Linked DNA regions of Litorilinea aerophila. The protein of the gene in region 2 binds, or shares a complex with, the protein of the main gene of each other region. Links are inferred from orthologs where the notes say so. Each region holds a gene or a part of one and is shown on either strand. Other genes may lie near its edges.

What was found.
Region 1: the proteins of cdaA (region 2) and FKZ61_RS14415 are in contact, whole or in part, in a crystal structure (PDB 7OJS), measured with the Bacillus subtilis proteins. The link is inferred for Litorilinea aerophila from one-to-one orthologs.

Annotation. Positions count from the first base shown.
Region 1 is NZ_VIGC02000018.1:66,985-73,498, reverse strand. The notes cover bases 2,263-5,204. They hold FKZ61_RS14415 (phosphoglucomutase/phosphomannomutase family protein), read left to right. Parts: upstream 2,263-2,978; coding sequence 2,979-4,430; downstream 4,431-5,204. Other genes in these bases: FKZ61_RS14410 (hypothetical protein), read right to left, coding at 4,609-5,204. In the rest of the region: FKZ61_RS14425 (tetratricopeptide repeat protein), read right to left, coding at 1-162; FKZ61_RS14420 (ABC-ATPase domain-containing protein), read right to left, coding at 340-2,064; more of FKZ61_RS14410, read right to left, coding at 5,205-5,379; FKZ61_RS14405 (YIP1 family protein), read right to left, coding at 5,376-6,068; FKZ61_RS14400 (pyruvoyl-dependent arginine decarboxylase), read left to right, coding at 6,403-6,514. UniProt on the Bacillus subtilis protein: Catalyzes the conversion of glucosamine-6-phosphate to glucosamine-1-phosphate. Glucosamine-1-phosphate is used for cell wall biosynthesis.
Region 2 is NZ_VIGC02000028.1:14,310-20,655, forward strand. Bases 1,890-4,663 are described here. They hold cdaA (diadenylate cyclase CdaA), read right to left. Parts: upstream 3,775-4,663; coding sequence 3,004-3,774; downstream 1,890-3,003. Other genes in these bases: FKZ61_RS18445 (CdaR family protein), read right to left, coding at 1,890-2,990; argF (ornithine carbamoyltransferase), read right to left, coding at 3,776-4,663. In the rest of the region: FKZ61_RS18435 (M28 family peptidase), read right to left, coding at 1-37; ribosome biogenesis GTPase Der, read right to left, coding at 37-1,422; more of FKZ61_RS18445, read right to left, coding at 1,668-1,889; more of argF, read right to left, coding at 4,664-4,708; FKZ61_RS18460 (fumarylacetoacetate hydrolase family protein), read right to left, coding at 4,715-5,542; FKZ61_RS18465 (HD domain-containing protein), read right to left, coding at 5,584-6,336. UniProt on the Bacillus subtilis protein: One of 3 paralogous diadenylate cyclases (DAC) in this bacteria, catalyzing the condensation of 2 ATP molecules into cyclic di-AMP (c-di-AMP). Upon expression in E.coli leads to c-di-AMP synthesis.

The DNA.
Region 1 (6,514 bases), on a different replicon or contig from region 2:
GGTCGCCAGGAGCAGAAAAGCGACCACGACCACCGCCAGGTGAAAGTTCTCCCGAAAGGAGATGATAAAGGCGATGATGGCCCCGATAAAGCCGATGGTGGCTTTGGTCCATCCAGGCAGGTTTTTAAACCACTCAAGTTGGTTGGATGGCTGTTGATCCATGGCGACCTGGGCAGTGCCTCCCCGGGAGCACCCATGGAAGGAGGATGCCCCATGGTGGTGCCGTCCGCAATTGGTTTCTGTGGCCGATTTGTCTGAGTATACATCTGTTTCGGGCGAAGATTCAACTGTTCTTCCATGGGCCCCATGGGTTTCCAGGAACCGCTGTCGCCCAGCCGTTCAACGGGTGTTCGTTCGAACCTGCAGGGAGCGCAGCCGGTTGAGGGCCGCGGCCAGCTCAAAGGGACGAAAGGCCGCCAGGTCACCCACCCGTCGGCTGTCCAGGATGTCCAGCCCTTCCCGGGCGATGTCCTCCAGGGTTCGCTGGATTGCCTGGGCCAGGGAACAGCGTCCGTCCAGGTAGCGAGCGCGGGCATACCAGAGCGCTGCTGCGATGGCCCGAGTCTGTCCCCGGGCCACCAGCTGTTCGACGGCCGTCAGGTCAATGGTTTCTGTGCCGAACAGGATGGTATGCAGGCCCTGGGTTTTGATGTGGACGTCCCGCCGACCGCGGGATGGATCGATGGAACGGGGGATGGGGATTCGCTCGTGTTGGAGGTGGAGCGGCCCGACGGCTTCGGGCTGACGGCCGGTGGGAAACTGCTTTGCCACGGCTCGGGCCCGTTCAGTGACATCGGCCGGCCGGAAGGCATCCATGGTGATCACCGTGTCGGCCACGTCCAGATAATCCCCGCTGCCGCCGATGACGAGAATGGAGCTGACGCCGTGCTCGCTGTAGAGCTGGCGGACCCGGTCGATGAAGGGGGTGATGGGTTCCCGCTCCTTGGGCACCAGCGCCTGCATGCGGCTGTCCCGGATCATGAAGTTGGTGGCTGCGGTGTCTTCGTCGATGAGCAGGCCCGTGGCACCCACTTCCAACGCCTCCATGATGGACGCAGCCTGGCTGGTGGAGCCGCTGGCGTTGGCTGTCTGGAAGGCGCGGGTGGATTGGCCCAGGGGCAAGTTGTCGATGAAGGGGGAAATGTCCACGCCGGCGACTGAGCGGCCATCCTCCGCCCGAATCTTGACCAGGCCCGCCTGGCTGACCACCCGTTCCCGTCCATCGCCCGGGCGGTGGTTGTAGACGCCTCGCTCAATGGCTCGCAACAGGGTGCTCTTGCCGTGGTAGCCTCCTCCCACAATCAAGGTAACCCCCGCGGGGATGCCCATGCCACTCACCTGGCCGGCATGGGGCAACTCTATTTGGACCCGCAGGGATGGCGGAGACTGGAAGGGGACGACCGTGTCATCCTGGAGGGGGCGGTCGTCGACTCCGGAGCGCCTGGGCAGGATGGCGCCGTCGGCCACGAAGGCCACCAGTCCCCTGTCTGCCAGGGCGTCCCGGAGAGCGTCGGCATCTTCGTTGGTGGCCACATGTTTCCAGACCAGGTCCGGGTCGTGGGCGGCTGCGAGCAGGCTTTCGTTGACCACAGCGGGCACATTTTCCAACAACAGGCGAGCCGCCTCATGGCCCAGGACGCGGCGTCCCTGGGCCGGCAACCCTACAGTGAACCGGGCCTCCACATTCCCCTCTGGGTCAATCTGGACCGCGGTCTGGGGTAACACTTCTTGCCCGGGGGCTTCCATGTGAATTTCGCCGCTCTTGCCGGTTCCCCGGCGTCGGCTATGGCGCCGGGCGGCAGCTGCAAAGGCTCGGGCCAGAAAAGCGGTCAGGCCCACGGCACGGCTGGTGTTGGCGTAGGTGGCCTGGGGAAAGGCGGCCACCGAGGCCGGGAGGGTGATGCGCACCCGGCTTGGCGAGGCGAAGGGATCGCCCTGCACGTGATCTACCCACAGGGTGAAGTTGGGGAAGGTCCACGCCCCCTGAATTTCCCGGTACGCGGGGTACCCACGTCCATCGATTCGGCGCAGGATATCTGCCAGTTTTTGTCGGTCCGATGCCATGATCCCGTTCTTTCCCTGATCGTCGGATAGTGTCTCGCACTTGAGGGCACACGGCAGCAGGCAGGGGAGATGCCGGTGGCTCTCCAGCTGTCCGCACTTCTGACCCTTTCAGGGTGCCATAGTGTAGCGAATTCCGTCCAATGATGCCAGTTTTGCCTTCCGGGCATCCGTTTGGGGACCAGGGCGCCAGGCAGTATAATTGAGTGGGCTGTTTTGCCCCCTCTGAGCCATAGGGTCGGACCTGGCGGTCTCCCAGACTACCGCCGGGCTCCGTAAGCCGTAACTGAAATCGCCATAGAAACGTATGATCAAAGAACATCCTCCATAAAGCAACAGCCGCTCCAGCCATGTATGTTGGAGAGGCAGCGTAACAGAACAGCCCATATCCACAGATTGACTGAGATAGATCCCTGACAGACACACCCATTCTGGTTGAATCGCTAAAATCGCAGTGCAAGAGCTTGGGGTTACCGGCGCCGCCACCCTCGACCGTTTTCCTTGTCGCCCGTGAGGCCGGTGTCCCACTCTGCTAACGTGCTTAACGATTGAACCAATCATCCGAGGATGACTATGTTCAAACGCTTTAGCACCAGTTAGACGATTTCATTTCCCTGCCAGACTGGGGACATCATCGCCCGACTGGCAGGCGTTTTCGCTTTTTGAAAAAAGCCCTGGTCCAGTGGCTATGCGATCACCGCGGGAACCACGGGTATGCTATAATGCCCGTTGTAGCCATATGCCGATCTTACCAGGATGGTGATGCCCTGCCTGGGCGGTCAACTTTAGCGGCCAGGGACTCCCCTCGAACACCCTGACCCATGGCGCGTTCGTCAGAATGACATTCACCGTTGAAGATTTTGCCGACCGGTATCGGCGGTTAGTCATGTAATTCACTCCATTCAACAGGAAAGAAGATGCCCATTCACTTTGGCACCGACGGCTGGCGTGCCGTCATTAGCGATGAATTTACCTTTGCCAACGTTCGCAAGGTGGCCCAGGCCATCGCTCAGGAAGTCCTGAGCACCGGTTCCACATCCCCCGCGATGGTCGTTGGCTTCGATACCCGCTTTCTCAGCGACCGCTATGCCATCGCCGTGGCGGAGGTCTTGGCCGCCCACGGCATCCGGGTCTGGCTGGCCCAGGCCGATGCTCCCACACCCATGATCAGCTATGCCATCGTGGAAAAGGGCGCGGACGGCGGCGTCATGATCACTGCCAGCCACAACCCGCCCCGCTACAACGGCATCAAGTTCAAGGCGGCCTATGGCGGCTCTGCCAGCCCTGAGGCAGCCCGCTCGGTGGAAAGACGCATCCGCCTCAATGAGGAAGCGGGCATCACGCCGCCCACCTTGCCCCTCCACGAAGCCCAGGTGCAGGGCCTGATCACCCGCTTCGATCCTTTTCCTGCCTACGAAAGCCACGTCCGCCAGCTGGTCAACTTCACCGTCATCCAGCAGCGTCCCCTGCCGGTGGCCGTGGACGCCATGTACGGGGCCGGCCGCATCTACCTGCGCCGTCTGCTGGAGGATGCGGGCTGCACCGTCACCGAGCTCCGCAGCGAAATGAACCCGGGCTTCAACGGCATCCACCCGGAGCCCATTGCCCGTCACCTCCACCCCCTGATCGAACTCATGCGGCGAGGCGAGCACCGGGTGGGGCTGGCCACCGACGGCGACGCCGACCGCATCGGCGCGGTGGATCCCAGCGGCCGCTTCATCGATCCCCACGGCATCATGGCCCTGCTGGTGGAACATCTGGTCCACGACCGGGGCCTGCGGGGTAGCGTGGTCAAGACAGTCAGCACCACCCAGATGCTCAATCGGCTGGCCCGGCGCTATGAGCTGCCCCTCCACGAAACGCCGGTGGGCTTTAACCACATCAGCGACTGGATGTTGCGGGAGAATGTGCTGCTGGGAGGCGAAGAGAGTGGCGGCATTAGCATGGCCGGCCACATCCCAGAGGGGGATGGCATCTTGATGGGGCTGTTGCTGGTGGAGATGGTGGCCAGCCGGGGGCGCACGCTGGCCGAGCTGCTGGATGAGCTCATGGCGGCGCCCGACATGGGCCGCTTCCACTACGCCCGCCTGGACCAGCCGGTGCGCCCTTTCGACAAGCGAGAATTACTCGCCGCCCTGCTGGCAGGCGCTCCAGACACCCTGGCAGGGGTGCCGGTGGCCCAGGTCAGTGACCGGGACGGGGTGAAGTTTATCCTGGCCGATGAAAGCTGGCTCCTGATCCGCCCCAGCGGCACGGAACCGGTGCTCCGTATCTATGCCGAGGGCCATAGCGACGAACAGGTCCAGGCTCTGCTGGCAGCGGGCATGGAGATGGCCCACGCCATGATCGCCGATCGAATCCAGGAATGACGTTATGACTCCCCTGCAAAAAGGGCATTTTTCAACGCAAAGGCGCAGAGGGCGCAAAGCCGCAAAGAAACGCAGGAGAGAATTGTTCTAATCAGCGTTTATCTGCGTGGGGCAGCGTCCAATTTGACCTTTTTGCAGTAGAGTCACGTTATAAATGGCGTTATAGTCAAGTCACCTGTTAGAACAGGATGCGCAGCAAGGAGAGGGCCAGGGCGGAGAGGCTGAGGAGGCCAGCCAGGAGGACCACAGCCGTGGGCACCAGCACGGCCACAATCACCTGGCCCAGGTGAAATCCAGTGAGCGCCCGGATGGCCTGCACGTAGAGGACCAGCGCCCACAGGTAGCCCACGGTGCGGGCGAGGCCGCCCAGACAGGGGATCGGGCTGAAGAAGGTCAGAACCAGCGGCACTGCAGCGTAGCTGGTGATGGCATAAAACCGTTGCAGGGTGGTCGTGGCCCCCTGGAGCTTGAGCACGACCAACACGCCCAGGCCATAGACAATCCAGAGGGTCAACCAGTGGAGCGGCTGGCTGAGCCAGAGGCCGAGGGCGCTCAGGCCGGCCGCCAGCCAGCCCGGGAAGAAGGCCGGCTCTAACCCCGCGATACGTTGCAGGGTTTCCGCCAGGACTCCCGTCCCCTGGCCTTCTGCAGCAGCCTGGGCCAGCCGCCACAGCGGAACCGTGGTGCCCGCCCGGGCAGCCGCGATCCAGTGCACCAGGAAGGGCAGGCTGCCCGCCACCAGGCCGGCGACGATCACCAGGCCCAATCCCTGGCGCATGCTGATGGCCGGCGCGCTGTCGGCCAGGTCCGCCGTTTCCCCCGTTCCCTCTTCAAAGCGGAGCTGGATGGCATTGCTCACCTGCTGGGGCGATGGCAGCCAATCGCGCCAGGCCACAGCAGATGTGCGGCTGTCGAGCACTTCCCCTGGCCACAGTCCATCGGCCTTCATCGTCCACCTCCCAAGATCAGGAAGAGGCCCAGCAGCGTACCTGCCACACCCGCCAGGAATATCACGGCGATCACTGGCGCCAGGGCTGCCACCACCGCCCGCTGCCAGGGCAGCTCGTGGGCCACCGCCACAGCTCGATAGAGGACCAGCAGGGCCCAGGTAGTCAGCAGCAGGTTGCTGACCGTGGTAAAGGGGACGATGTGTACCAGGCGGAGCACTTGGGGGGCTACCATCAAGGCGCTGGCCCCTAACATCTGGTTGAGGCTGCCCCGGCCATCCAGAGCCAGGGCCACCCCATGGCTCACCAGCCCGGCGAACACCCACTGGATCAGCAGGCCCAGGGGGACCGTGAGCAGGGCCAACAGGCGGAACCACCCGCTGCCGTACCCGGTCACCAGTGTTAACCAGCCCCAGGCTTCCTGCAGCCAGGCTTCCCCCACAGCCGGCTCCAGGTTCAGTTGACGCCACGCCTGCACCAGCTCCTGGAAGACGGCCTGGGCAGGTGGCAGGCTGGCCGCTGCCAGCAGACCGCCCACCAGGTGGGCTGCCCCTACTGCAACGCCCACCACAACGATCATGAAGAGACCCTCTACCCATGGGTTGTCATCGTCCACCATGACGATGAACGGATCCGCTTCCAGCATCAGGGCTTTGCCGATGAGTTCAGGATACGACCGAGGCTGCAGCATAAAAACTCCAATGGATGGTAGGCCATACAGGATGCGACGGCCCGGGGCACAGCACCGCCAGTCTTGCCGGCTGTCTTTAGATGGCATAATCATAGCATAGCGCCCTGGAGGGTGCAACGACCCCGAGCACGTAACTCAAAGCGATATTATTTGTCCACTTTATTTGACGAGAGCCCCAAAAGGTCTTAAGATGTGGCGCGTTTGTCGACGTATTTTCTTACCGTAGCGCCCACCGATGGACGGCGGGCCGGTCCGCACCGATGCAGGACCCGGCTGCCATCCAGCTGGATTCGTGGGGAGCCTACAGCCATTTAACGAAGGACCGGTCAGCAAAATGCGACTTATTCCACGCAAAATGTTCTTCACCCGTGGGGTCGGCGTCCACAAGGAGAAGCTCACCAGTTTTGAAATGGCCCTCCGGGAAGCCGGCATTGCTCACTTCAACC
Region 2 (6,346 bases):
GGAAAGGATTCATGCCAGGCTCTGGTTCGTCCTCCATCACTTCCGGTTGCTGGTGCGTTGCCGGAAGATCAGCCGAATGGGCGTCCCGGTAAAGGGATAGTAAGCCCGGATCTGGTTTTCCAGGTATCGCTCGTAGCTGAAGTGAACCAGCTCTGGGTCGTTGACAAAAATCACGAACGTGGGCGGCTCAATGCTCACCTGGGTGCCGTAGTAGATGCGCAGCACCCGGCCACCCTTGCCGGGCGGCGAGGTGGCGTCGTAGGCGGCCCGGAGCAGCTCGTTGAGCTCGCTGGTGGAGAGCCGGTGGCGTCGGGCTTCGGCCACCTCCAGCGCGGTGGGCAGCACCGTGTGGATGCGCTGGCCGGTGCGGGCGCTGATGTAGATCACCGGCACATAGCTCAGGAACTGAAGTTCCTGGCGCACCATCTCGGTGAAGTTGTGCATGGTGTAGGCGTCCTTTTCCAGGGCGTCCCACTTGTTGACCACCACCACCACCCCTTTGTACTTTTCCAGCACGTAGCCGGCCACGTGGGCATCCTGGGCGGTCACCCCCTCGGTGGCGTCGATGAGCAGCAGGGCCACGTCGGCCCGGTCGATGCTGCGCATGCTGCGCAGGACGGAGTACTTTTCGATGCCGGGCTCCACCTTGCCCCGCCGTCGGATGCCGGCCGTGTCGATGAGGACGATCTTCTGGCGGTTGTAGACCACGTGGGTGTCGATGGGGTCGCGGGTGGTGCCGGGCACCTCGGACACGATGGCCCGCTCGGTGCCCAGGAGGGCGTTGAGCAGGCTGCTCTTGCCCACATTCGGCCGGCCCACAATGGCGATGGAGACCGCCTCGTCCTCTTCTTCGTCGTCTGTGGGGTGGGGCGGGAGGGCGGCCACCACCGCGTCCAGCAGGTCGCCGACGCCGTGGCCGTGGTAGGCGCTGATGGGGATGGGCTCGCCCAACCCCAGGTTCCAGAACTCCACCGCGTCCAGGCGCCGCTGTTCACTCTCGGCTTTGTTGACGGCCACGAAGACCGGCTTCTGGGTGGTGCGCAGCACTTCAGCCACGTCCAGATCCGCCGCGGTGAGCCCTTCCTTGCCGTCCACCACCAGGATGATGGCGTCGGCCTCTTCCATGGCCAGCCGGGCCTGGTTCTGGATGTGCTCCACGAACAGGGCCGAGTCGGTGGCCAGGGCCAGGTTGGCCGGGGATGAAGGTTCGCCGGCCAGGCCCGTGGGGGCTTCCAGCCCGCCGGTGTCGATGACCACGAAGGCAACGCCGTTCCAGTCGCTCTCCCCGTAGATGCGGTCTCGGGTGGTGCCGGGCACGTCTTCCACAATGGCCGTACGCCGGCCGATCAGCCGGTTAAACAGGGTTGATTTTCCCACATTGGGGCGCCCAACCAGGGCGACCACCGGTTTACGAGGAGTCATATTTGATTTCTTTCCGTAAATTTCGACCTTTTCAATGTCCATCCCTACCAGAAGGGATCCATGACTTCCCCTGCAAAAAGGGTTTGATTATCACGGAGACGCAGCGGAAGTCCAGAGAGAGCTCAGAGAAAACTCCGCATGCTCTGCGTCTCTGCGCTGTTCTTGCAGCAGAGCCATCCATCCATTGTACCAGAGGATCCACCGATTGCACAGCAATATCGCACCGCGCGCCGTCACCAGTTCGCCTACTGGGCCGGATTGCGCCCTGGAATCAGCCCCGAGGGGGCCACCGGTGTGCCGGTAGGTGTGGCCTCGGGCGTGGCCGGCGCCTGGGGGCTGATGATCACCTCCACGCTCTCGGGCAGCACCCCCTCGGCCCGGATCCCGGCAGGCACCACGACCCGAGGCACCACGATGTGGTTGCCGGGCAGCAGGCCAGTCAGGTCCAGGATGACGAAGATATCGTCAGGCCCCAGGGATTCCAGCAGGGGCAGGGGACCGCTCAGGATCACGTCCACTGTGCGCAGGGAGACGGTGGCCGTCAATCCCGGCGCCAGCCCCTGGATCACCGGCTCCTGGCGCACGGTGGTCCCCCCTTCGATGGGTGTGATGCTGACGGTGACGTCCACGGCGTTCCCTTCCAGCACCGTCACCCCCTCCGGCACCAGCAGCTGCACCCGCCGTTGAATCTCGCTGGTGGCATTGGTCAGGGTCATGGGCTCGGTCTCCACAAAGCCCGGCACCTGGGCCAGCACTTCGGTGCTCCCCACCAGGACCACGGTGGAGGGGTTGACCCGCACGTTGCTCAGGCGGTAGCCGGCGGCTGGTTGTCCCTGCAGGTTGACCCGTACTGCGACCTCCTTGCGGCCGGGCCATTGTTCCACCGGCACCACGATGTGGACCTGGGACGGTTCCACCTCAACGCGGGGCACCGGCTGGTTTTGGGCGTCCTGGGGCGTCACCGTCTGTTGCCGCTCCACCTGGCTCTTGGCGTTGCGCAGGTAGACCTCGGCCCGGGCTGAGATCACCTGGTCCACCAGGGTGGCAGGCCCGCGGACGGTCACCGAGATGGGCTCCACGATAGGCGGCTGCCAATCATAGCCAAAGGCCGTGGTGTCCATCACCTCCACCTTCACCGGCACCTTTTTCTCCACCACCGGATCCAGTTGCACCCGCAGCTCTGGCCGCTGGATGCTCACCACCTTGACCTTGGGATCCACCACCACCACATGGACCTCCACGTCGTGGACGCCCGCCTCCAGCCCAGAAAGGTCGATGTAGGCGGAAAAGTCGCTGGCCTCCAGGTTGTCCCAGGAGCTTCTGGGGGCCTGAATCACCACCCGCACCGCTTCCTTGCTCAGGTCCTGGACCGGCTGGAGATCGCCGCTCAGCCCCCGGACGGTCACGGGGATTCGCTCGGGAAATTCCGCCTGGATGATGGGGTTCTCCTGGTTCACGGCAATCAGCCAGACCACGAAGCCCAGGATAATCGAGAGGGCCAGGGTTCCCAGTTGTTCAGCCAGGCCTCGCCATTTGGTGCGCAATGTGCGGTTCGTCAAGATGTCCAACGCATGTTCTCTGCTAGGGCCGATAGAAGTCGCTTAACAGGGTGCGCAGCCGGCTGCTGTCCAGGCGCAGGATCCGCCCGTTGCGAGCCACCGAGATGTTGCCGGTTTCCTCAGAGACCACCACCGTCAGCGCGTCGGCCTGTTCGGTCACGCCGATGGCCGCCCGATGGCGGGTGCCCATCTGGCTGTCGGAGAGCTCCCGCTGGGTCAGTGGGAGGACGCAGCTGGCCGCCGCGATGCGCATGCCGGAGATGATCACCGCGCCGTCGTGGAGGGCGGTGTTGGGATAGAAGATGGTGGTGAGTAGCTCCGACGAAACCTCCGCGTCGATGGCCACGCCCCGGTCGATGAACTCGCCCAGCCCTGTCCCCCCTTCGAAGACGATCAGGGCGCCGTGGCGATGGTCCGACATCTGTTCCACGGCTTTGATCACCTCGTTGATCACCCGCTGGGTGCCGGCGTTGTCCCCCCGGCGCACCAGGAGGGGCGCCGTCCGGCCCACCCGTTCCAGCGCCCGCCGGATCTCGGGCTGGAAGATGACCGGGATGGCCACCAGCACCAGGGATGTGCTCTTGCTCAGCAGCCAGTTGAAGGCGGTCAGCTGGACCGTCTGGCTGACGATCAGGGTGATGACAAAGATGACCAGAATGCCCCGGGCCAGTTGAACGGCCTGGGTACCTCGAAAGAGCAAGAGCACCACGTAGAAGATCATCGACACCAGCGCGATGTCGATGATGTTGCGCCAATCCTGTAGACGGGTCAGGGCCAGGAGAAAGGTGTCCATACTACTTCAGGGGAATGCCTCCTAAGAGATGGGCCAGGATGGCCTTTTGGGCATGGAGCCGGTTGTGGGCCTGGGGGAAGAGCAGGCTGTGGGGGCCGTCGGCCACGTCGTCGGTGATCTCCTCGCCCCGGTGGGCCGGCAGGCAGTGCATCACCTTCACGTCGGGGTTGCGGGTGCGATCCACCAGCGCCCCGTTGACCTGGTAGGGGGGGAAGATGCGCAGGCGCTCTTCCCGCTCGGACTCCTGGCCCATGCTGGTCCAGACATCGGTGTACAGGATGTCGGCGCCCACCACACCATCCAGATCGTCGGTGACCGTCACATCCGTCCCGCTGTGGGCCAGGACGGCCGGGTCAGGCTGGTAGCCGGGGGGCGCGACCACCCGCATGGTGAGGCCCACCTTGGCCGCCGCCATGACCAGGCTGGTGGCCACGTTATTGCTGCCATCCCCCACGTAGACCAGGGTCAGGCCGGCCAACTGGCCCAGCTCCTCCCAAATGGTGAAGAGGTCGGCCAGGGCCTGGCAAGGGTGGCTGAAGTCGCTCAGGCCGTTGATGACCGGTACGCTGCCCCACTCGGCCAGCTGCAGGATATGCTCGTGGTCGAAGACCCGGGCCATGATGCCGTCCGCGTAGCCGCTGAGGACCCGGGCGACATCGGGCACGCTCTCCCGGGTGCCCAGGCCAACCTCCTGGGGGCTGATGTAAAACGCGTGGCCGCCCAGGTGTTGCATGCCCATTTCGAAGCTCACCCGGGTGCGCAGGCTGGGTTTCTGGAAGACCATGGCCAGGGATTTGCCGGCCAGGATGGGGGCGTTCTGCCCCAGGCGGATGCGCTCATCCTTCAGTTCCCGGGCCAGGCGCAACAGGCCCCAGAACTGTTCGTCGGTCAGGGATTGGATGTCCAAAAAGTGTTGCAATGCGGGTATCGCCATGGTCAATCACTCCTGCGCTTGAGTCGGGTCGGCATCTTCGGCCACGACTGGATTGGAAAGTTGACCCAGGCCGGGAATTTCGACCGTCATCACATCTCCCGGCTGGACCGGGCCCACGCCCGCCGGCGTGCCGGTCAGGAGCAGGTCGCCCGGCTCCAGGGTCATGAAGCGGGTGACAAAGGCCAACACCCGGGCAATGGGGTAGATCATCAGGTCGGTGTTGCCTTCCTGGCGCACCTGGCCGTTGACCAGGCAGCGCACCGTGCGGCCACGGGGGTCAAAGGCAGTGTCCACCCAGGGCCCCACCGGCCCAAAGGTATCGAAGCCCTTGCCCCGGGTCCACTGGCCGTCCTGCCGCTGTAGATCCCGGGCGGTGACGTCGTTGGCCAGGGTGTAGCCGAAGATGACCTGGGCCGCGTCCTCCTCCCGCAGGTTGCGGCAGCGCCGGCCGATTACCACTGCCAGCTCGGCCTCGTGGTCCACCCGACTGCTGATGGACGGGTAGACCACCGGCTGATCCGGGCCGATGACCGAAGACGGGGGCTTCAGGAAGATGAGCGGCTCCGGCGGCACTTCATTGCCCAGTTCCGCTGCATGTTCCGCGTAGTTGCGGCCCACGCAGACCAGCTTGCTGGGCTGGGCCGGCGCCAGCAGCCGGACGTGGGCCAGCGGCCTGGGCGGACCCACGACCCGGGGCGCGTAGACCCCGTCGCCCAGGGGATCCAGGTAGGGGGCCTGGGCCAACGGGTAGACAATCTGATCCTCCAGCAGCCCCCACTGGGCCAGCGAGCCGGGCTGCCCTTCCAACATTTCGATGAAACGAACGATGCGCATGGATAGTTCCTGATATGGGTGGGTGGTTGAATGTCCGTCGGCTATGAAAACCGGGTGTCATTGATGATCAACTGGAAAGAGCAATCCAGGAATTCGGTGGCCTGGCGCACCATGGTCATCCGGTCCAGGAAGATTTCGAAGTATTCGATGACCTGGGCGTAGTTGGTGTCGATCTCCAGTTCCAGGGCAATGACCCGCTCTTCCGGCCGTACCCGGACGAAACTGCGGGTGGTGGCGTAGTTGACCCGGTCGTGGATGTCGAACTCGTCCATGTTGGGGTTCTGGACCCGGCTGCGGTGGACGTCGGCCTTGTCGGCGATGATCAGTGCAGCAGAGACGGGCGTGGTAGCCGTGCCCCGCTCTTCCTCGTGATTGCCGATGGCGTTCATGACGATGGCGCATTCGTGGGGCGGGACGCCCATGCGCGCCAGGATGCGCCAGGCCATCAGGCTGCCGCTCAGGGCGTGGTTCTGGCGGTGGATGCAGTTGCCGATGTCGTGGAGATAGCCGGCGATGTTGGCCAGTTGATAGGTGCGCTGGTCGTAGCCCAGCCGCTCCAGCACGTTCTCGGCGATGTGACCCACCAGGCCGGCGTGACGCTGGCCGTGTTCCGTGTAGCCCAGGATGCGCAGGGATTCGTTGGCCTGCTGGATGAACGCGATCACTTCTGGATCTCGCCGCACCTCCTCCACAGTGATCACGGGGGTGCCGGGCGGTGTGCCCCCATCGGGAGACAGGGCCTCGGGCACCGCGGGAGGCGTCGAGGGTAGGGACTGTTCAGTTGTGTTGTTCATGACGACGACC